4 regions of the Clostridium sulfidigenes genome follow, and region 4 is predicted to be linked to each of the others. Evidence: riboswitches for the same ligand, from Rfam matches in the RefSeq annotation. Region 4 holds a riboswitch; each other region holds the start of a gene.
The links. Region 4 has a riboswitch for cobalamin ahead of ACTNBA_RS05385 (ABC transporter substrate-binding protein). Riboswitches for the same ligand answer to the same signal wherever they lie in the genome.
Positions count from the first base shown of each region.

Region 1: another riboswitch for cobalamin. It lies ahead of cobT (nicotinate-nucleotide--dimethylbenzimidazole phosphoribosyltransferase); the one in region 4 lies ahead of ACTNBA_RS05385 (ABC transporter substrate-binding protein).
Region 2: another riboswitch for cobalamin. It lies ahead of ACTNBA_RS03675 (sirohydrochlorin cobaltochelatase); the one in region 4 lies ahead of ACTNBA_RS05385 (ABC transporter substrate-binding protein).
Region 3: another riboswitch for cobalamin. It lies ahead of ACTNBA_RS13725 (hypothetical protein); the one in region 4 lies ahead of ACTNBA_RS05385 (ABC transporter substrate-binding protein).

Region 1 is NZ_JBQHQR010000009.1:120,377-126,467, reverse strand. It holds gene cobS (adenosylcobinamide-GDP ribazoletransferase) at 1-360, opposite strand, end outside; gene cobU (bifunctional adenosylcobinamide kinase/adenosylcobinamide-phosphate guanylyltransferase) at 376-927, opposite strand; gene cobC (alpha-ribazole phosphatase) at 973-1,560, opposite strand; gene cobT (nicotinate-nucleotide--dimethylbenzimidazole phosphoribosyltransferase) at 1,620-2,693, opposite strand; cobalamin riboswitch at 2,853-3,025, opposite strand; gene ACTNBA_RS12100 (DMT family transporter) at 3,301-4,161, shown strand; gene ACTNBA_RS12095 (MGDG synthase family glycosyltransferase) at 4,398-5,492, shown strand; gene ACTNBA_RS12090 (polysaccharide deacetylase family protein) at 5,492-6,091, shown strand, end outside.
Region 2 is NZ_JBQHQR010000002.1:367,427-373,517, reverse strand. It holds gene ACTNBA_RS03710 (DUF3867 domain-containing protein) at 1-8, shown strand, start outside; tRNA gene ACTNBA_RS03705 (tRNA-Trp) at 92-167, shown strand; gene ACTNBA_RS03700 (hydrolase) at 458-1,129, shown strand; gene ACTNBA_RS03695 (hypothetical protein) at 1,185-1,715, shown strand; gene ACTNBA_RS03690 (MGDG synthase family glycosyltransferase) at 1,937-3,088, shown strand; gene ACTNBA_RS03685 (DUF2238 domain-containing protein) at 3,186-3,821, opposite strand; gene ACTNBA_RS03680 (GIY-YIG nuclease family protein) at 3,818-4,084, opposite strand; cobalamin riboswitch at 4,289-4,469, shown strand; gene ACTNBA_RS03675 (sirohydrochlorin cobaltochelatase) at 4,614-5,444, shown strand; gene ACTNBA_RS03670 (cobyrinic acid a,c-diamide synthase CobB) at 5,456-6,091, shown strand, end outside.
Region 3 is NZ_JBQHQR010000012.1:47,168-53,258, reverse strand. It holds gene ACTNBA_RS13735 (erythromycin esterase family protein) at 1-453, shown strand, start outside; gene ACTNBA_RS13730 (DUF4269 domain-containing protein) at 516-1,100, shown strand; cobalamin riboswitch at 1,202-1,392, shown strand; gene ACTNBA_RS13725 (hypothetical protein) at 1,531-1,956, shown strand; gene ACTNBA_RS13720 (DUF1002 domain-containing protein) at 2,011-2,904, opposite strand; gene pepV (dipeptidase PepV) at 3,142-4,545, shown strand; gene ACTNBA_RS13710 (YdeI/OmpD-associated family protein) at 4,878-5,333, shown strand; gene ACTNBA_RS13705 (YmaF family protein) at 5,598-5,984, opposite strand.
Region 4 is NZ_JBQHQR010000003.1:330,676-336,766, reverse strand. It holds gene ACTNBA_RS05405 (short-chain fatty acid transporter) at 1-802, opposite strand, end outside; gene ACTNBA_RS05400 (hypothetical protein) at 1,295-1,576, shown strand; gene ACTNBA_RS05395 ((2Fe-2S)-binding protein) at 1,654-1,830, opposite strand; gene ACTNBA_RS05390 ((2Fe-2S)-binding protein) at 1,990-2,310, opposite strand; cobalamin riboswitch at 2,566-2,734, shown strand; gene ACTNBA_RS05385 (ABC transporter substrate-binding protein) at 2,868-3,893, shown strand; gene ACTNBA_RS05380 (FecCD family ABC transporter permease) at 3,902-4,990, shown strand; gene ACTNBA_RS05375 (ABC transporter ATP-binding protein) at 4,990-5,754, shown strand; gene ACTNBA_RS05370 (methyl-accepting chemotaxis protein) at 5,836-6,091, opposite strand, start outside.

The DNA of each region.
Region 1 (6,091 bases), on a different contig from region 4:
CTCTCTACTTCTAAAAGAAAAGAATCCATCACAGGTATCTCCTAGTCCGTCCATGTGAAGTCCACCTGTAATAAATATTCCAACTATAACTGTAATTATAGCAACCATAGGTAATGGCAACCATATAGATGTAATATAAAAAATTAAATATTCAATAGCCCCAAGAATAGCTCCTACTACGGGAAAATATAAAGTAGCTTTTTTAAAGTTTTCTTTCTCACAAGCCAGAGATATATTTACTGGTATTCTAGTTATAAATTGGAATAACAAAAGAAAATTATTAAAGAAAATCTTTTCTTTTCCTATGGCTCCTAATACCATAATAGCTATTATAGCTAAAATTATCAAATTTTTAATCATAACACTGCTCCTCGTCTATCCCTTTATTTTTAGTCCTTGTCCACAACAAACTAAATATACCTCATCACAAATATTTGCTACATGTTGATTTATAAAACCTTGAATATCTCTAAAAATTCTAGATAATTTGTTTTCAGGCACTAATCCCCATCCAACTTCGTTGGTAATTAATACAACTTCCTTATCTAACTCTTTACACTTTTCTAAGAATAATGTAAATTCATTCTTTATGCTATTACATATTTTATCTATTTCATCATCACTTATATTATCGTAATTTGTAGTGATTTCAAACATTAAATTGGTAGTCATTATAGTAACGCAATCTAAAAAAATATATCTTTCAGTAAATCTCTCTATTTTTTTATATAAGTCTTTATAACTTTCTAAGGTTTGCCAACTTTTATTTCTGCTTTCCTTATGCTTTTCTATTCTGTGCTTCATTTCATCGTCTGTTACTATAGCTGTTGCTATATATAATACATCATCAGTATGTTTAAGTAGATTTTCTCCATATTTACTTTTTCCACTTCTACATCCACCAGTAACTAAAGTTAATTTACTCATTTTCTTTCTCCTCTTCTTTTATCCTCATAAACAAATTAATTAATATTAAAATTCTACTGGAATTATACTATCAATATAAAAGTACCCGTATTCTAATTTAATTATGGACAAATCTGCATTTTTAGAATTAAACCTCCAATAATTATCTAAACTACCTTCCAATATATAAGTATATATTGTTCTTATAATTCCTCCATGGGTACAAATAAGTATATTCTCAACTGATTCTTTTTTTAGTTCTTCCATAAAGCTTTTCACTCTATTATAAACCTCTATAAAGCTCTCTCCCTTCTCTATGGAATACTCCTTCCAATCATTTGTCCAAGTATCATATTCTAACTTAAATGAATCTTGTAACTGCTTATAGTTTTTTCCTTCAAAGATTCCAAAGTTTCTTTCATTCAATCTAGAATCTACTTTAACCCCTTCTCCTTCATATATTTTTTTAAGGGTTTCCTTTGCTCTTTTTTTTTCACTACAAAACACTTTATCAAAGTTTATATGCTTCAATTTTTCTCCTACCAATTCTGCTTGCTTAATTCCCTTTTCTGTTAGTTCACAGTCTATATCTCCATAGTAAGTCTTTTTTATATTTTCTTCTGTTTCCCCGTGTCTAACTATATATATTTTCAATTACTACACTCCTTTATAAAAAGCTGTATATAAGTAACCTATCTACACCGGTTCATATTCTATTGTTTTCTTATATCTATATAATCCTTTTTATCTATGCCAGCTTCATTAAAGGAATCCATATTATTCATAGTAAAAACAGCACTCTCTATTATTCCAAAGGCTATTGGGCATCCACTACCTTCACCTAATCTCATTCCTAAACTAAACATAGGTTCAAGTCCTAAAGTTTTCATTGCATATTGTGCTCCTGGTTCTGCTGATAGGTGAGATGCAAACATATACCCTGAAGCCTTTGAACTTAATTCCTTTGCACAAATAGCTGCAGCTGATGATATAAGCCCATCAATTACCACTGGCACTTTATATATAGCACCTCCTAAAAATACTCCACAAAGGCCAGCTATATCAAATCCACCTACCTTACTAAGCACATCTATTACATCATTTTTGTTAGGCTTATTTATTTCAATAGATTTTTTTACCATAGCCTTTTTATGGGACAATCCATCATCTGTTAGACCTGAGCCTTTACCAACTATTAAATCACTATCAATTCCAGAGAATACACTTATTATAGCTGCAGAAGTAGCTGTATTACCTACTCCCATCTCACCAGTTCCTATTAAATCATATCCTTGATTTTTTAACTCCTTAACAATATCAATTCCTATCTTTATAGCTTTGATAGCTTCTTCCCTAGTCATTGCAGGACCTTTAGTCATATTACTTGTACCATATCTAATCTTTCTGTTAATTATTCTAGGATCAGTAAATTCCTTATCCACTCCTATATCAACCACAGTAGTATCATTATTGTAGTATCTACTCAATATACACACTCCAGTAGTACCCTTTACAAAATTTTCTGTAACTGTAGCTGTTACCTCTCTTGGGCATGAAGAAACCCCTGATTCTTGAATTCCATTATCAGCACACATTATAACTATATTTTTCTTTTTTATTTCTTTTATATGCTCACCCTTAATACCACTAAGTTTTACAACAATCTCTTCTAGGACTCCTAAACTTCCTATAGGTTTGCTTAAATGATCTATGTAATTCTTAGAATTATTCATTACTTCTCTATTTACCTCTTCAATACCACTTAATAACTTTTTTAATTCATCCACTCTTATCACTCCATCTAAATTTATTCTGTAAAATTTATTCTTTAAATAGTTTTATTATAACTAAAAACACCCTTATCCTCTAAGATAAGGGTGTTAATACACATAACTAAATTTATTAAACTAAAAAATAGTTTGATATACTCTTCCCTCCGAAGGTCTCAACTAACAAAGTTTTAGGCAGGTCTCCTGGCTCACGGCTTATCCTCATCATTCCCTTCCCAGTGAATTACCAGTGGTATCATGACTTGTATCCGTACACAGTAGCGGGGGCTGCAGTGGCTTTTAACCACTTTCCCTATTAAACTTAATGTACCTTAAACTATTATTCATTTAACTTAAATTATATACTACTAGCATAACTTATTCAACAATCTTTATGGACTCCATATTGAATAATACATATATAACTTCAGGTTATTAACTATAAATATAAATTAAATTTACATAACATTCGTAAATATCCCTATTCCCTTGAAAAATTTATGAAATAGTGGATAATTATAATTGATAAGTAATATCATTTGAATTACATTTATAACTTTACTATAATACATAAACTGTATTTTAAAATAGTTTATAAAAATTAACTTAAGATTGGAGACGTACTATGAGTAATAGAATTAAAGGAATAATATTAATTATTTTATCTGCCTTTGGCTTTGCAATGATGTCTGCCTTTGTAAAGCTATCTGGAGATTTACCCTCTATGCAAAAGGCTTTTTTTAGAAACATAGTTTCTTTTGTCATAGCTCTTGGTATGATTATATATCACAAAGAAAGTTTCTTTGGCAAAAAAGAAAACCAAAAGCTTCTTATTATGAGATCCACTTTAGGCACATTAGGAGTAATATTAAACTTTTATGCTATAGACCATCTTATTCTTTCAGATGCTAATATGCTTAATAAGCTAAGTCCTTTCTTTGTAATACTTTTCTCTGCTATCTTTTTAAAAGAAAGATTACAGCTAAGGCATATTACTATCATTGCTATTGGTTTCCTTGGATCACTACTTATTATAAAGCCTGCTTTTAGTGTAGACATAATTCCTTACCTCATAGGGCTTTCTTCTGCCATATTTGCTGGCTCTGCCTATACCTGCGTTCGAGCCATTGGAAACCGTGAAAAGCATTATACTGTGGTGTTTTATTTTTCTTGCTTTTCTGTAATAACAATTTTCCCATTTATGATATTTTCTTATACACCTATGACTTTGATTCAATTTACCTACTTAATATTAGCCGGTATCTTTGCAACTATAGGACAATTTGGAATTACTCTAGCCTATAAGTATGCACCTGCAAAAGAAATATCAATTTTTGATTACTCTAATATAATCTTTTCAGCTATTATAAGCATGGTAATATTTAACCAATCCCCTGATATCATAAGTATTTTAGGATACATAGTTATATTTTCTGCTTCACTTTACATGTTTATGTACAATAAAAAACTAGATAACCTTAAATAATATTTTTAAAAGGGTTGTCTCAAAGTTAATTCTTTTGAGACAATCCTTTTTATTATATATCTAAGGTCTTTATTTCTCTATTTAATATAGTAATTTATTATTAATTTATGTTTAGCTTAATAATTTCCTCCAAATCTTTAATAAATCTTAAGATTTATTAAAGGTATTTCTTAAGATTTACCATGTAAAATAAAACCATAGTAAAAATTATGTAGAATTAATGGGGGGTTTAAAATATGAAAATATTAATTCTTACAGGAAAATTTGGTATGGGCCATTATTCAGTATCTAAATCTTTATGTGAACAAATTCAGTCTAATCATCCTAATGCATCAGTAGTTATAAAGGATGTTTTTGAATACTCATTACCAAATTATTCCAACGCAATTTATAAGGCTTTTAATGTTATGGTGAACAAAGGTAGTGTGTTTTATAATCAAGTTTATAAAATTACGGAAAATAGAAAATATAATATGAATCCTATGTTTTTAAAATACTTTCTTCCTAAGCTTGATAACCTAATTAAAGATGTAGAACCTAATATTATTATTTCTACTCTACCCTTTTGCTCTCAACTAATATCAAGATATAAGATGAAATATAATCCATCTCTTCCGCTTATAACTTGCATAACGGATATTAGTAGTCATTCAGAGTGGCTTAATGATAATACTAATTGTTATTTAGTTGGAAGTAACTCTTTAAAAAAGGATTTAATTTTAAAAGGTGTTCCTGAAAACAAAATATTTATTAATGGAATACCTGTAAAAGAGGAATTTAAAAAATCTATAACTAATAGTTCTTCTAATGAAAAACAGCTCCTTATTATGGGCGGTGGATTAGGGCTATTACCCAAGTCTATGGAATTTTATAACCAGCTTAATTCTTTAGAAAATGTAAAGACTACAGTTATTACAGGAAATAATACTGAAATCTATAATATGCTTTATGGAAAATATGAAAATATTAATGTACTTGGATATACTGATGAGGTTTATAAATATATGCAAAAAGCAGATTTAATACTTTCTAAACCTGGTGGAATAACTTTATTTGAAAGTATTTTCTCAGAAACACCTTTAATTGCCTTTAAGCCTTTTCTTCAACAAGAAATTAATAATACTAACTTTATATTAAACAATGGTATTGGAAAGGTTCTTGAGACAAGTCCTGATAAATGTTTTGATAAAATAAAAAAAATTATTTTTGATGATGCAATACTAGATAATCTTTCTAATAATATAAAAAATTTCAAAAAACAATTTGATTGTACATCAATTGAAAAAGTATTACTTACTTTAGAACCTAATATGGATGGAGCGTGTGCTTAATGTACTTTACTACTTTAATAGCTATTATTATAATTATTTTTCTAATTCATTCAATTATACCAACTTTATACAACAAATATATAAATTCAAATATTATTAAACTCACTAATAAAGATAATGAAATAATGCTAACTTTTGATGATGGCCCTGATGAAAGATATACTAATAATCTTTTAGATGTGCTTAAAGAAAATCAAATTAAAGCTACTTTCTTTGTTGTTGCAGAGAATGCTAAGAATAATCCTGAAATAATCTATCGTATGCATAAAGAAGGGCACACTATAGCACTACATTCTTTAGCCCATAAAAATGCTCTCTTTTATAGCTATAAATATACGAAAAAAGATTTTAAAAATAGTATCGAAATCATGAAAAACTTCAATTATCAAATCAACTATTATAGACCTCCTTGGGGACATAGTAATATCTTTACAAACTTTTTTGTTAAAAAATATAATTTAAAAATGATTTTATGGGATGTTATGGCAGAAGATTGGAATAAATACGCTACAGTAGATTCTATATCTTCAAAGTTAATACTACGCACTGATAGAAATTCTATTATATGTCTACATGATGCAGGAGAGAATTCAGGGGGT
Region 2 (6,091 bases), on a different contig from region 4:
TATACTAGTATTGACTTAAGAATATGTTGAATAATTTATATAAAACCTCTTGCATTTATGTTTATTATATAATATAATAAACGAGTAACGAAGGGGTATAGCTCAATTGGTAGAGTAGCGGTCTCCAAAACCGTTGGTTCCGGGTTCAAGTCCTCGTGCCCCTGCCATAGAAACCTAGTGATTTTAGTAATCGCTAGGTTTTTTTATTGTTTTCTTTTATCTTATTTTTACATAGATAAAGAGAGTAAAAATGTACCGTATAATTCCATAAAAATAATTAAATAAATTTATTGAGGAAGTAATAAACCTGTGATATAATCTGTAAGTTAAGAAAATAAAATAAGTTATTAATCACATTTTAAGTTTATATATATAAGTTAAAGTTATCTATGTGAGGCGTGATTTAAGCTATGTTTTTAGAGAGGACATAGCTTTATATGGTGAAGGGAGAAATTTTATGGAAAAACGTGTGCCAGAATTTAAAGGTTTACTAAGAAGTCATATGATTGAGTTACCTAAGGTTATTAGGGACGCTACTGGAATTGTTATATTTGGGAAAAGAATTAAATCTTTAGTGTTTTCAACTGATGTAGCAGTTATAAGAAATACTAATGCAGATGCTGTTATTGCAGTATATCCATTTACGCCTCAACCCAGAATAACTGAAGCACTATTACTAGCATCAGATATCCCAGTATTTTGTGGGGTAGGTGGATCTATTACTACAGGTAAAAGGGTAATAAATCTAGCATTGGATGCTGAATTTAAGGGAGCTATGGGGGTTGTAGTTAATTCATCTATAGGCAATGATGTTATTGCAGGGATGAGAGAAACTATAGATTTACCAATATTAGTTACCGTTGTTTCAGAAAAAGATGATATAGATGGAAGAATAGCAGCAGGAGCAACTATACTTAATGTATCAGGAGCTAAAGAAACTGCGAATATTGTTAGACATATAAGAAGTAAGTATCCAGATGTACCTATTATAGCAACAGGAGGTCCTACAGATGAGAGCATACGTGAAACTATAATTGCTGGGGCTAATGCTATAACATATACACCACAAAGTACTAGTGATATATTAAATGAAATAATGATTAAACATAGAAAAAGATATGAAGACTAATTTCATTCAGAAATGTAATATTTGCAACGAATATTATATTTGAGGTGATTTATTTATGGACAAGGCAACTTGGATGTTAGGAATAATAGTTCCATTAATATCTGCAGCATTTGGTGGAGGTATATCTCTATTAATTATGAGAAAACTAATTATGGAAGAGAGAAAAAAATCTAAGAAAGAACGTGCTATAGATATTAATAACGATAAAATAAAAAGTTATAAGGAGCTATTTGAACTAAATAAAAAAATTAAAGTCTTTGGAGATAAAATTAAAAATAACACAATACCTAATTGGATAAACGTAGAAAGCTATTATAGAGACGAATTTATAATAGAATTTGAAGAGATTATAAATAATTATAAATTTGTAAATGGTTATATTAATGACAAAAAGATAAATGAATATGCACAAAATGTACTTAAGTTATGCCAAACAATAGTAGTAGAATTAAAAGATAGAGAAAACTACGGTACTACTTCTGAAAAAGTAGAAACTTGTGTAGATACATTGATAGAAGTTTTAAATACAATAGAAAAGAACATTTTATCCGTAGTGTTAGAACTATCTATAGAAAAGTATAAGTAATATAAATATTTATAGTGAATATATTTTATTCTAAGACAGTGTTACTACGAATGGATTATCAAATTTGTATTTGATAATAAAAGTATATGAAATGTTTATGATTTTAAATGGATTATGTTAGATTTAATTAATTGGACTAAAGCATAATAGGTGTGGTAAAATAGAATAGTTAAATTTACTACATAAGACCATGTGAAGTAAATAGAGAGAGGATTGTAAATATGAATATTCTTATTTTATCTGCATCTACTGGTGGAGGACATTTAAAAGCATCAAAGGCTTTAGAATCATATATTTTAGAAAATGAGTTAGGTGCTAAAGTAAAAGTAGTGGATACCTTAGAGTATGTTAATCCATTTATAAATAAAATCGTAACTAAGGGATATATAGTACTGGCAAAGTATTTAAATTCCTTATATAAAAATATATATAGTTTAACGGACAAGTCTGGGGTTTTAACATGTTTAGTAACAAAGTTAATTTATTTATTTTCGAAAAAATTAATACCCTTAATAGAAGGATTTGCTCCAGATGTAATCATAACTACTCATCCTTTTCCTACAGAAATGATTTCTATATTAAAGGGAAATAGAAGTATAAAGGTGCCATCAATATGTATAATGACTGATTATGCACCACATAAAACGTGGATAAAACCTAATGTAGATGAATATTGTGTAGCATGTGAAGACATGGTAGAAGGTATGATAGATAGAGGAGTTCCTCCAGAAAAAGTTCATCCTTATGGAATCCCTGTATATGATGGTTTTTTTCATCAAGATGAAGATGATAAAAAAATACTGTTAGATGAGCTGGGATTAAGCGAAAGTAAAATGACCGTGTTAGTGATGGCTGGAAGCTTCGGAGTATATAATATAGAAAAAATCTATAAGAATATAAATAATATTCCTATGGATTTTCAAATTGTAATTCTAACGGGTAATAATAAAAGACTATATAATAAAATTAAGGAACAGATTAAGTTTAGTAAAAAACAGACAAAGCTTATTAAGTTTACGAATGAAGTTCATAGATATATGAACTTAGCAGACGTCTTAATTACTAAACCAGGAGGGCTTACAGTATCAGAAGCGTTAGCAGCAAATCTTCCTTTAATTACCTTTGATGCAATACCTGGACAAGAAGAAGCAAATGCAAAGTTTCTATTAGATCATGGCATGTCCATATCTATAGGCAGAGGTGATAATTGTACTGAAGCTATAGAGGCTTTGATTAAGGACAAAAACAAATTAAGAGAAATTAAAGAAAACTGTATGACTTTTGATAAATCAAATTCAACAAATGAGTTACTAGAACTTATAAGAAGATTAATGAAAGAAAATGAAGCTGAATGTAATTCAGAAATTGCATAAAACTTAAATAATTAAGACCAAGGTTTTTAAGACCTTGGTCTTTTAATCTTATAATGGGAATATTTAGAATTTGACTTTATAATACGAGTCTTTAGGTTTATTTATGAGATTTTTTAATGGCATTAATAAATTTATCCAAAAACTCAAATGAACCATTTTTAATGTGTAAAAATCCCATTATAGATAATATAACACCACTTAAAGAACCACTTATCATATCTGTCATAGTATCCGTAAGACTATTAAGTTGAGAATCAAACCCCAATAGTTGATCTCCTGCAAATTCCCAGAACTCCCACAGTGCAGCTCCAGAAATAGTAAAGAGTAATATATATATCCCTATGAATAATGGGGGAAGGGTTTTGAGATTATTTTCACCTATAAGAGGTTTTAAAATTATTAAAGATAAAAACCCTAAAAGAGCCCCTGAAGCAAAATGAAGAAATATGTCCCACCAAGGTAGTATTGAGTACATATTGTACATCCGGCCTAAGAGTAGAGCTAAAAATATAAAGAATTGCAATAAGAAGTCAGGTAAACTAGATAATTTAACTTTAAATATACATAAAATTATATCTGGTATAAAGGATGTGATAAGAATTAATAGAATGTTGCTAATGTAATTTGAATTATTATCAGTTTTTACAAATGAGTAATAAACAAATAGTATTAATAAAATTGATCTAAATATCCATTTGAAAAATAAAGCAAAAGAAGACTTTGTATTTTTCATTGATTTCCCTCCGAGCTATTTATGGCGTTTTCTATAAGAATAAGTTTTTCTGCTCTAGAAAGTTTTTTTATTTCACATTCTCTTTTTAAAGCTGAAGATTTGTCAGGTAAATTTTCATAGTGAACAATTTCTACAGGTAATCTGCATCTGGTGTACTTAGCTCCTTTACCACTATTATGGCATTTAAGCCTTTTGTTTAAATCAGTTGTCCATCCTGTATATAAAGTATTGTCATTACATCTTAATATATAAACAAAAAACATATCTTTACCTCATATAAAATATATTAAAAATTAGAATAATTATTACTGTTGTATAATACTATTTAAATAGTATATCATTATTTTAGCATGAATATATTATACTATTTTATAAATACTAGTATATTCATATTGAATTAAATTAAATCATAGGGTATAATTAAATTGGATTAAAGAGAAATGGTAAATAATATGTTGATTTAAATTGAATAAAGTATAGTTTTAGGTACATTATGTTTAATAGGGAAAGTGGTTAAAGTCCACTACAGCCCCCGCTACTGTGTACGAAGACGAAATCTCATAGAAAAACCACTGGAGTGTATTTCTGGGAAGGTGAGATGGAGGATGATACGTGAGTCAGGAGACCTGCCTAAAGCATAGATATGACACTTCGGAGGGAAGGGAGTTAATAGTTTAGTTTGTATATTTATTACAAATTATAATTCTGTTATGAGTTAAATTGAATTTTAACCTCTACCTTTTGGGTAGAGGTTTTATTTTGCACTAATTTATTAAATTTGGAGGAACTAAAATGAAAAAGGCTATATTAGTAGTAAGCTTTGGAACTACTTATAAGGATACATTAAAATTAACTATAGAAAAAATTGAGGATGAAATAAGAGAAAGATTTAAAGAGTATCATGTTATGAGAGCTTTTACAGCCCATATGATAATTAAAAAAATAAAAAATAGAGATGGAATAATTGTACCTACCCCGGAGGAAGCGTTAGAGCAACTATACAAAGAAGGCTATGAAGAAGTTATAGTTCAGCCACTCCATATAATACCAGGGGAAGAGTTCCAATATGTTAGATTAGTAGTTGATAAGTTTAGAGGGAGTAATAAATTTAAATCAATAAAAGTAGGTAGACCAGCCCTTCACTTTCAAGGAGGGGAAGAAACACCTAATGATTATGAGGTGTTTATAGATGCTATAAAAGAAATTATACCAAAAGATAAGACTATGGTATTTATGGGACATGGAAGTAATCATCCAGCTAACTCAGCCTTTGTAGCACTTCAAAGCGTATTTACTTACTTAAATTATAATAATGTATACGTTGGAACAGTAGAAGGATATCCTACCGTAGATATGATAGTAGAAATTCTTAAAAGAGAAGGTATTGATCACGTTAAGTTAGCACCACTTATGCTAGTAGCTGGAGACCATGCAACTAATGATATGGCTTCTGATGAAGAAGATTCATGGAAGACTATTTTAGAAGAAGCTGGAATTAAAGTAGACATATATCTTCATGGTTTGGGTGAGATTGAGAAGTTTAGACATATATATGTGAATCATGTACAAGATGTAATAGATAATAAATATCTTCATTTGGGAGATACGAAGAAAACACCATAAAGGAGTAAATTATGAAAAGTATAATAGTTTCTTCAAATAGTAGTGGCGGTGGAAAGACCACTGTTACATTAGCACTTATGAAAACTCTTATAGATAGAGGATATAAGGTTCAAGGATATAAAGTTGGACCTGACTATATAGATCCAGCCTTTCATAGAGAAATAACAGGAGTAGCTACAAGAAACTTAGATTTATTTCTAATGGGAGAATCAGGGGTTAAGGAGAGTTATCTAAGAGGTCAGGGTGATCTAGGAATCATTGAAGGAGTTATGGGACTTTATGATGGAAAAGGTATAGATACTAATTTTTCTACAGCTCATGTATCTAGAACTTTAGATTTGCCTGTGGTATTAGTATTATCTCCTAAAGCTCAATCAGCAACTTTATGTGCTGAAATAGAAGGACTTCGAAATTATGAAAATGTGAACATAGTAGGGATAATACTTAATAATATTAGTGAAAGTTACTATAAACTTTTGAAAAAAGCTATTGAAGTAAATTGCAGCGGGATTAGAGTTTTCGGATACATACCTAAGGATGAGAGGTTAGCTTTAAAAAGTAGGCATTTAGGCCTTGTGCAGAGTAGCGAGGTTGAAGATTTATCAAAGAAGATAGAGTTATGCAGTAGCCTTATGGAAGAGTATGTA
Region 3 (6,091 bases), on a different contig from region 4:
CATGAAGGTAAATTAGGAAATGATAAAGTTATGCTATGGGCACACAATATACATGTTTCATCTATGGATGATATTTATAAATATATGGGTAAAAGTTTAAAGGAAATGTATGGAGATGAATATTATTCTATAGGCTTTGAATTTTCTAGAGGAAGTTTTAATGTATATGATGGTATGTCTACTAATAGTTTTACAAAATCAGATATAGATATTAGTGCTTCTGAATATTTAGCGTACAAATTTGATAAAACCCAGGTACCTATATCATTTTTAGATTTTAATTCAGCATCTGACAATAAGGAGTTATCAGAAATACTATCAAAGAATCAAATTTTTAATTTTAGTAATGCATTTTATGATGAGAGTATTCCAAAAAGCTTTCAATATATACCTAAAAATTTGTTTGATGGATTAATATATATAAAAGAAACTACACCTTCCAAAATACAATAAGGCATTAAAGTTTGAAAAATTAGTCAAATAGAAGAATAACATAGTTAAGAGGATAATTTAGTATGAACAATAAAGATTTTATAAATATAAACTACCTTAAACATGGTAATAAAAAACAACAAAATTCATATAAAGTACTTAAGGAGCTGGATATATTTAATGTTTTAAGAAAGTTTAATCCAATATTAGTAGGGACTATACCTATTAATATTGATATAGAAAACAGTGATTTAGATATAGTATGTGAAGTTTATGATTTTAAGGAATTTCAGAAGAGAGTAGAAGATAGGTATTTTATGTTTAGTAAATTTCATATAAGTAATAATAGTACAGATAATGAGACAATATTAACTGTAAACTTTTATGTGGAGGATATTGAAATAGAAATATATGCTCAGTCATTGGATAGTTGTAAACAGAATGGTTATAGGCATATGGTAGTGGAAGATAGAATACTTAGATTAGGTGGAGAAAGAACTAGAGAAGAGGTTGTTATCCTTAAGAAAAATGGATTGAAAACAGAACCGGCTTTTGCAAAACACTTAGGTTTAGATGGAAATCCATATGATGAGTTATTGAGATTAGAAGAATGCAGTGATGAGGAAATTAAAAATATGTTAAATATGATATTCAGCAATAAACATTAAAATAACTACTAAAACTTCTAATTTTAAGGTAAAACAATAGTTAGGGCTATAATTAATGGTTTGACATGAAAATTAGAAGGGTATAATATAATATTAACAATTGAATATTATGGAAGATGGGTTCGGTTATATTCTCCTATAACTGATTAAAAGAGAAGCTGGGTGAAAATCCCACACGGTCCCGCCGCTGTAAGAGAGGAGTTTTCTTCTAAGATGCCACTGTTTTTTATGGGAAGGCAGAAGAAAATAATGATACTTGAGTCAGAACACCTGCCTATTTTTTACGCTATAATTCTACGAGAGATGGAAGGGTGTGATTTAATCTATGATAAATAAGATTTAAGACCTTTTAGTTTTAGTAGCTAAGAGGTTTTTTAATTTACCATTAATAAAGCAATAAATTTAAATTATTAGTAAGGAGTGAGTGTATATGAAAAGAGCACAATTCGATAAGGAAAGTTTATTATTAGTTATATCAGAAGTACCAAAGGTTTTGAAAAACCTAGATAATATTATAGATAGGAATAATGAAAAAATAGATACTGAAGAAGGAAACTTTAAGGCGGAATTTACTAATTTTATAGAGCTTTTAGGAAAATATATGAGTAAATGCCTAGTGACTATAAGTGAGCCTTATAATGAAAATTTATATAGTGTAAGTATAGACAACTCAGTAGATGCTGGATTTTTACCACAAATATCATCTGAGTTTTATAACTATTTAAAAGGCTTTAAAAACTGTGAAGAAACTATAAAAAATGTATCCTATAAGGAACTATATAAATTCTACGTGGATAACCATGATAACATAGATAAATTATATGACCATATGATAGAGTTTACTAACAAATTATAAAAAATAAACCGTACCCTAAAAGGTGCGGTTTATTTTTATAATTAAATCTTTAATTTAGTTAAAAAGTGAACTGAAGAATTCGCTAATCCAGCTAAATAGTTTATCAAAGAAGCCTGAATCCTTAAGTTCTTTTCCTAGAGCATTCATTTCATCTTTAAATTTAGATGCACTTTTGTCTAAGGTATCCTTAAGTTTAGAATAGTCTAAGTCTAGGTCATTTATATTAGACATCAATGTAACCATATTGTTTTGAATGGTAGCACTTATATCTACATCATATTTTTTTTCAACTTTTTCAATAATTTCTTTAATTTCCTCTTCGCTAGAAGGCTTGTCTTTTATAACAGCTGTTTTAACTTCGTTGATAATTGCAGAAGCTTCTGTATCCCCTATCTCTTCAGCTAAGTCTAGGGATACGTCTATTTCCTCTTGAGCGGCTTTTTTATTAGAGGTAGATAATTCACCACCCATTATATTCTCAGCACCAGCAAGGATTCCAGCAAGAGCTGATTCTCCAGTTACTTCAAAAGGAGCTGAGGCTGTAACCTCTGCATTCAATATTCCAGAAGTAATTAATGCATTTGCAAGCATATCATTAGTTACTAGTGTTAAGTTAGAAGAGTTTACTGTTACGCCATTTTCCTTTTGTAATAGCTTAACATAGGCACTAGAATACCATCCACCTGTAAAATTGGCTAATTCTTTTTCATCAAGACCAAATTGTTTTAGTGCCATTTTACTGTCTACATATATAGCTTCAATATTGTCTGGAGCTTTAAAGTACTTTCTTAATTGAGCTTCTTGACTATCACTTAAATCAGAACCAAAGCTTAGAATTTCACCACTTGGGTATTCACCATGAATATCTGCAAAAGCAGTTGTAGGTATAGATATACATGTTAAAATACCTATAGTCATAGCTAATTTTTTAAAAAATTTCTTTGACATGTTAAATTCTCCTTATACTTAAAATGTAAGTAATACTATCTATATAATAAAATCTAGATAGTTACTTTATATATCTTATTATATATATTATATTTTATATTTATAGGATATAGAATAAATATTAATAAATTTGTAAGAAACGAAAAGAGTAAATTAACTGTAACATCTATGGAAATTAAACAATTTTAGTATTAGAATGGAATTATAGTTAAATTTTAAAATAAAGGTGGGATTTGGGTGTATAAAAATCAAATAGAAGAATATTTTCACAATCATAAGGATGAAATGTTAAATGACATATGTGATTTAATAAAGATAAGAAGTGATAGATCAGAGACTAAAGAAGATATGCCTTTTGGAGAGGGTCCAGCAAAAGCTCTTAAGGCTGCTTTAGAGCTAGCAGAAGGTATGGGATTTAAAACTACAAATTATGATAACTATGTAGGAGCTATTGATTTTAATGATAAAGAAAAGCAATTAGATATTTTAGCCCATCTAGATGTAGTACCGGTTAGTGATGATTGGACAGTTACAAAACCTTTTGAGCCAATAATAAAAGATGGTAAATTATATGGAAGAGGTTCAGCGGATGACAAGGGACCAGCATTAGCAGCTTTATATGCTTTAAAGGCTGTTAAAGATTTAAATATACCTTTAAGTAAAAATGTTCGTCTTATATTAGGAACAGATGAGGAATGTGGAAGTTCTGATATAGCATATTACTATAAAAAAGAGAAAGAAGCACCTATGACTTTTTCACCTGATGCAGACTTTCCTGTTATAAATATTGAAAAGGGAGGATTACATAGTCCCTTTGAAAGTAAGTTTGAAGAAGATAACAACTTACCAAGAGTGATTTCTATGACAAGTGGAGTTAAGGTTAATGTAGTTCCAGATACTGCAATTGCAGTTGTGGAAGGTTTCTCAGAGGAAGAAATAAATAAATATTGTATAGATGCGGCAAAAAGTACAAATTTAAAATTCACCTTTGATAAAGACGGTGAAAGCTGGGTTATTAAGGCTAAGGGAGCAGGAGCACATGCGTCTACTCCTGAAAATGGAAATAATGCTCTTACAGGAATGTTAGAATTACTCACATCTATGCCATTTGTAAGTAGTGAAGGATTTAAGAAACTATGTGCTGTTAGCAAGTTATTCCCACATGGAGATTTTAAGGGGGAAGCTTGTGGTATTAAGATGAGTGATGATCTATCTGGTGAATTAACTATAACTTTGAATATATTTAAATATACTACTTCAGAGTTAAGCGGAACCTTTGATTGTAGAGCACCACTTTGTGCAACTAATGAAAATGTGCGTGATGTTTTAAGAGACAATATGGCAAAGGATAATATAATCTTATCTAGTGATGATATGTTCCCAGCTCATCATGTTGATGAAAACTCTGAGTTTATACAAACTCTTTTGAAATGTTATGAGGAATATAGTGGACAAAAGGGTGAATGTATAGCCATAGGAGGAGGTACTTATGTTCATCATATTAATAATGGAGTAGCTTTTGGATGTACAATGCCAGGTACTGATAATAATTTACATGGTGATGATGAGTTTGCAGTAGTAGATGAACTTCTACTTAGTGCTAAAATATTTACTCAAGTAATTATTGATCTATGTAAATAATATTTTAATTTAATAAGCCTAGTTAGGATAAATAGAATAATAATTTCATTTATCTTAGCTAGGCTATTTTATAGTAGTTAAATAGGTAAGAAGAGTATTAAATATTCTTCTTATTATAACATGGATTTAACCATGTTATAAAACAGCAAAATCCCTGAAACCAGCATGAATAGAACAACTAGTTAACTAGTTTTATAGTTTTATAGTTAAATAGGTTTATATGTAAATAGTTTCCTAAGTGAGATTTTATTATAATTAGTATATGATATTATGTTATAACATATCGAAGTTATAGTGAATATTTTATTTCATATATAAAGGAGAATAATATAATGGAGAAGTTTGAAGGACAACTTAAAGAAGCAATGGGAAAAGGTGGAGCATATATAGAGATACCTTTTAATGTAAAAGAAATTTTTGGAGCTAAGAGGGTTAAAGTTAAAGCTACTTTTGATGGGGTGCCATATAGGGGATCTATTGTTAGAATGGGAACAGAGTGCCACATAATAGGTGTAACTAAAGATATAAGAAAAAAGATAAATAAAGATATTGGAGATTATGTTAAAGTTATAGTTGAAAAAGATGAGGAAGAAAGAAAAATTAATCTTCCTGAAGATTTTAAAATAAGAATTGAAGAATCTAATGAAGTGTATGATTTTTGGAATAGTTTATCTTACTCTAATCAGAAGAAATATGTGGATTATATAGATTCTTCTAAAAAGGAAGAAACACGAAAAAAACGAGTAGAGGATTCGATAAATAAGTTAATTAATAAAGAGAAGCTATAAATAAAGTCCCCAAATCCTATGTAGTACAAAGATTATTGATGAATAGTCTGTATAATAAAATCCCTGCAATACTATATTACAGGGATTTTAATAAGTTTTGGGTTGTATAAACTCTAGTTTCATTCCTTTAAAAGTACCTGGGGGGGACAAATTTTAAAAGGGAATCTTATGAAGCTAGAGTATGTATAGATAATATTATTTAAACTACAGCTCAGAATTTACTAGGCTGTAGTTATTATATTTTAAATTAAATTACTTTATATATTATTTATTATTTGGAAAAAAAGTTGGTGCTTCAATTAAGGTTGCAAAAATATATTCATGAGTATGGGCATTGTCTCTACTTGTTTTTCCTTTTACAAAGTGAACATGCTTACCGTTGCCAACATAAATAGCTGGTCCAGTAGTATCACAAATTTCATGGTAATGATTATAGAAATCAGTATTTGTTTCAAGTTTGTGAACGTGTGAGTTACGGTAAGGAATAGCTTCACCAGTTACACCAGCAAATCGATGGTTGTGAATATTGCTACAGTCTACACAACCAGATTTTGTAGAACCATTATATTCATGAACATGGGTTTGAACTTCATGTCTACAAGAATCATTAGAAGTATTGCTATTAGAATTATTACATTTATTGTGTTTTATATAGTCGTTACTGGCATCATATTCATAATTAGAATAGCTAGGATAATATTCATAATTCTCATAGTCTTCAAAAGCATCATTAAAATTATCATAGTTATTATACATAT
Region 4 (6,091 bases):
AATAATATAATATATAGGTAAATCCCATTATTGAAATTAACCAAGTAACTATCTTACTATTTTCTAACTTATCAGCTGGAGTCATATTTTCTTTTGGCATCTCTACAAACACTTCTTCATCCTCTAATAATCCTTTATCTATAACTACAACACTGCCCTTATCTGGGTGCATAGCTCTATTTATAAGTGGTAGAGTTACTACTAAAACGCCTACTATAACTAGATTAAATAGTGAAAATATAGTCTCACTAGTCGGTACTCCCGCAGCACTTACTGCTCCTGCTGTAGCTTTAACTAAAGATTCTCCACCAGTAGCAAGAGTTAATGGAATTGATGCTGATAGTCCAGCATGCCATAATAAAAAACCTGAATAAGCTGAAGCTATTAGAAGTCTATAGTCAACACCATCTACTTCCTTTGCAAGTTCTTTTGCAAATATTGCTCCTATAACTAATCCAAATCCCCAGTTTAATATACATGCTATAGAAGATACAAAAGTAACTAATAAGATTGCTTGGGTTGGTGTTTTGGGGATTCTAGCTAGTTTCTTTGTAATTTTTTTAAATGCTGGTGCACTAGCTAAGGTATGACCAAAAACAAGAACCAATGCCATTTGCATTGCAAATGCTAATAAACTCCAAAATCCATTTGTCCAATGAATAATCATAGATAATGGAGATTGTCCTGTGAATAAAACACCTGAAATAAAGATTATGAAAGTTAAAATGATACAAAATAAAAATGGATCTGGTAGGTAATTTTGAACTAATTTAACGCAACCATTTGTAAATTTTTTAAACATTTTCTTTCCCCCTTAATAAATATATGGATTTCTTTATATCAGCAAATAGTTATATTTTTTATGTAGCTATTTGTTGCTATCAATTATATTACTTTTATTGGGATAGTTAAATTTTTAACTATATTGACTATTTCAAGTCATGTATACCCAATCCATGTTTAGTATACCATATTTTCAATATTTTTAAAATATACATATTACTTTTTTTAAATTTTATTACTTAATAATACATATATAATACTTTTTTCATACAGCTTAATCTATGGTTCTTTATTTTATTAATACATGGGGTGAGTATATTCTTTCACTATATTTTTTAATATAACCATTTAAATTTTAAAATTGAATATCCATTAAATTCATTAAATATTATTTTGTAATTTGAGTAAACTATATAGAAAATAGAATTAAATTTTTCTTTTATTTTTTATAATAATTTCTACTATATGATACTAAATTTCATTTAAAATAATTTTATGGGAGGAGATTTTTATGAATAAAATAGGTGATGAAGTTAAAGAAGGTATGAATAAAGTTACTAGTGAAGTTAAGGATATGTATACTGAAGTTAAAATTCAGTATGGTGAAAAAAAGGAAGATATTAAAGAATTTATTTCAAATAAGAAATTTGTTCACGACCTTAAAAATCAAATGAAAGATGAAGTTAGAGAAGAAGGTCAATTAGCTAAAAACCTGTACAATAAAGCTATGGTTGGAGGGAAAACAATAGCTAAAGAATTAAAAAATGATGTAAAAAATCAGATGAAAAACTAATAAACATGAAAATTAATTTAGGTCTATATTGATATAACTAATTTATATATCAATATAGACCTAAAAATTTCTATTAATTATTTTTTTAATTCTTGGAGAATTTCTTCTATTTCACTAATACATCCTCCACAAACAGTTCCTGCTCCTGTAGTCTCCATTATATCATCTACTGTCTTAGCACCATCTTCAATGGCTTTCTTTATAGTATTATAGTCTACATCTTGACAAGTACATATAATTCTATTTTCTGACATTTATTCTTCCTCCTTAATATAGGCATATATGATTAACATAACTAATCATATATAATGTAATTATTCTATAATAGTATTACTATAAATCACATTTCAATACACTATATTTTTAGATTTTAGATTTACAGCTAATGAAATTGTTTGTAACATTAAAACATATTATTTATTTGATTCAATTAAACTCTCAATAACACATTTACATTTTCCACATGCTGTTCCTGCCCCTGTAGTTACACCTACTTTTTCTACGGTAGTATCTCCATTTTGTATTGCTTTCACCACCTCTTCAGTAGAAACATTTCTACATGTGCATACATCGCCTAATATTTTTTCAATTCTTTCAATACATCCTCCACAAACATCTCCTGCTCCTGTAGCAGCTTGAATATCTTCTACTGATCTAGCCCCTTGAGCCATAGCCTCTCTTACTTGAGCATAAGTAACCCCATTACATAAACATACGATTTGTTCTAGTGACATTTCATATTCCTCCTTAAATCTCTTATTTATATATTTCCATTATAACCTAATAGTTTTTATTAATCAATATTTATTATTACATATTTACTATTCGTCTTCCATGGTTGATATACCCACACTTCTATTCTTTGTTATTTTAAATAATATATTCAGTATAGAATATATTTGCGTCTGCCGGAAATTTAAAGAGTTCTTCCTTTCTATTCATTGACAACCTTTCTCAACTATGATAAAGTATGGATTGTTGAAATATAATAGTATATGAATGATATTGGTTTCAAAGGAAGATGGATGAAATTTCCACACAGTACCGCTACTGTAATTAGTGAGTATTAATTATTTATACCACTGAACTTTTGTTTGGGAAGGTTAATTAATATAATGATCTATAAGTCAGGATACTTACCAATATTAAAAATATCGATACTCTTCGAGTAAAGAGTGATATTCGCCATGACAACTATGCTTTTGTCTATGGTTTTATCAAGAGTATCCTTATATTCATACAAATTATAATATTTAACTGATTATAATTATAATGTTAAAGGAGAATTACAATGAAACATTTTAAAAAAATTACTTCACTTCTATTGAGCGTATTACTTATCCTTAGTCTAGTAGGTTGTAGTAATAGCAAATCTGATAAAAACACTTCTACTGAGAAATCTAATCCACCTCAAAATGAAATTAAAGATTCTCATTATCCAGTAACAATTGAAACTTATAACTTCAAAAAAGAACCTATAAAACTAACTTTTGATAAAGCGCCAGAAAAAGTTTTTGCTGTATATCAAAACTCTATAGAAACCCTTCTTGCTTTAGGTCTTGAAGATAAAATAGTGGCTGCTGCTGGTCTTGACCATCCTGTAAAGGAAGAATATAAAGCTGCTTTTGAAAAAATTAATTATTTAAAAGAATTTACGCCTTCAAAAGAAACTGTGGTTATGTCTGAACCAGACTTCATTGTTGGTTGGTATTCACTTTTTAAGGATAAAAATCTTGGTGATGTATCTTATTGGAATGATAATGGCACTAATACATATATATCTTTAAATAGTGGTATCTCTATAGAAAAAACTATTGATAATGAAATTACTGACATTTTAAACTTAGGAAAAATTTTCAATGTTGAAGATAAAGCACAAGCTCTAGTGAATAAAATTACTGAGTCCGTTGAAAATACTGCTAATTCAGTTAAAAATAAAGATAAACAAAATACTTTAGTTGTAGAATTCTTTGATGATAAAATCAGTACTTACGGAGCTAATACTTTAGCTGGTGATATGATAACAAAACTTGGAGCTAATTTATTAAATCCCGAAGGAAACAGTATTGGTAAAGAAGACTTAATAACTCTTAACCCTGATTGTATATTTGTAGTTTATATGGATAGAGGCGATGAAAACATTCCTCAACAAGAAGTAGATAAAATTTTAAAAGATGAATCTCTTCAAACACTTTCAGCTATTAAAAATAAAAGAGTATATCCTATATCTTTAGGAGAAATGTATTCTAGTGGCATCAGAACTATAGATGGAATAAATACTTTCTCTGAAGGTTTATATGGAACTTTAGGTAAGTAGTAATTATGATGATTAAAAATAAAAATTTACACGGAACTAGATATTCTAATATTTTTAAGAGAATGCCTATTTATATAGGTACTTCTCTTGTTCTTTTAATAATACTTATTCTTTCAATAGGACTAGCTGTTACTATTGGCTCAGTAAATATATCCATGAAAGAAGTATATGGGATTATTCTTTATAAACTTTTTAATATAGGTGAGCTCTCTACAAGTGCTGCTAAAATAGATGTTATATGGTTGATTAGAATGCCTAGAACAGTTTTAGCTATAGCTGTTGGAATGGGATTATCCGTAATTGGAATTGTAATGCAAGCCATTGTTAAAAACCCATTAGCCGACCCCTATATTTTAGGAATATCTTCTGGAGCATCCCTTGGGGCTACTTTAGCAATTCTACTCGGTATTGGCGCAAGTTTAGGTAGCAGTTATATTGGAATAATGGGATTTATAGGCGCTTTTTCTATCTCAATGCTAGTTTTAATGCTTTCTAATATAGGTGGAAGAACGAATTCTGTAAAATTACTTCTTTCCGGAATGGCTCTCAGCTCTGTATGTAGTGCATTTTCAAGCTTTATAGTTTATATTACCAATGATTCTCAAGGAATGAAAAACATTAGTTTTTGGCTTATGGGTAGTTTGGCTGGTGCTAATTGGAATGAAATTTCTTTTATACTTCCTATTATTTTTATAGGAACATTATTCTTTATGACCCAATATAGAACTCTAAATCTAATGCTTTTAGGTGATGAAGTATCTGTTACTTTAGGTACTGATTTACATAGATTTAGAATCATTTATTTAATTATTACTTCTTTAATGATTGGTGTAATAGTATATTCCTCAGGTATGATTGGATTTATTGGACTTATAATCCCCCATATAGTTAGAATACTATTTGGTACAGATCATAAAAAAATAATTCCTATAGGAGCTATACTAGGTGCAATATTTCTAATTTGGGCAGATGTACTATCTAGAATTATAATAAAAGGCACCGAGGTTCCAATTGGTATATTAATTTCTATGGTAGGTGCGCCTTGCTTTGTATGGCTTATGATAAAAAAATCCTATGGATTTGGAGGTATCAATTAATGCATATTTCAACAGAGAATATAAAAGTTAAAATTGGTGATACTGACATTCTAAAGGGGATTAATATTAATGCAAATAATAAAGAATTCATAGGAATCATTGGACCAAATGGTAGTGGTAAGTCTACCTTATTAAAGTGTATCTATAGAAGCTTAAAACCTAATAGTGGCATAATAAAATTAGATGATATTGACTTAAGCAAAATTTCAGTAAGAGAAAGCTCTAAAAAATTAGCTGTCCTTTCTCAACATAATAATTATAATTTTGATTTTTCTGTAAAAGATATATTACTCATGGGTAGGTCTCCACATAAAAAATTTTTAGATAGAGATACAAAAGAGGACTATGATATAATTTATGATGCCTTAGATAAAGTAGGAATGGTAAATTTTATAAATAGAAGTTTTTTAACTCTTTCCGGTGGTGAACAACAACGTATTATTCTTGCTAGAGCATTAGCACAACAAACTGAATGTTTGATCTTGGATGAGCCAACTAATCATTTAGATATAAAATATCAAATTCAGCTTATGAGTATTGTAAAAAATCTTAACATAGAAGTAGTGGCTGCAATTCATGATTTAAATATTGCAGCAATGTATTGTGACAAACTTTATGTTTTAAAAGAAGGTATAATCGTTGCTTATGGTACACCTAAAGAAATTCTTACTTCTAAGTTAATTAAAGATGTTTATGGAGTTGATTCAGTTATTATAGAAAATCCTACAACTACTTTATTAAATATTTGTTATAACCCTATGTAACAATAAAGGGTATCTCCACAACTTGAGATACCCTTTATTTTATCCATAATTTATTTCATTATTATAGTCTAAAAAATATTTCTACTTACTTACTTTAAAATGATTAATTAATTGCGATAAATCATGACAAGATTGTGATAATTCTTCAGAGTGTTGTGCTATACTTCCAAATACAACGCTTTGTTCATCTATAGAAGCACTAACTTCTTCAACGGTAGAGGCATTCTGTTGTGCATTATTTGAAATGTCTTCTACTCCACCTAAGATATTTCCACTATAGTTATTAATATCTTCTGTTCTATGACTTGTTTCTCTTATTAATTCAACTATTTCTTGT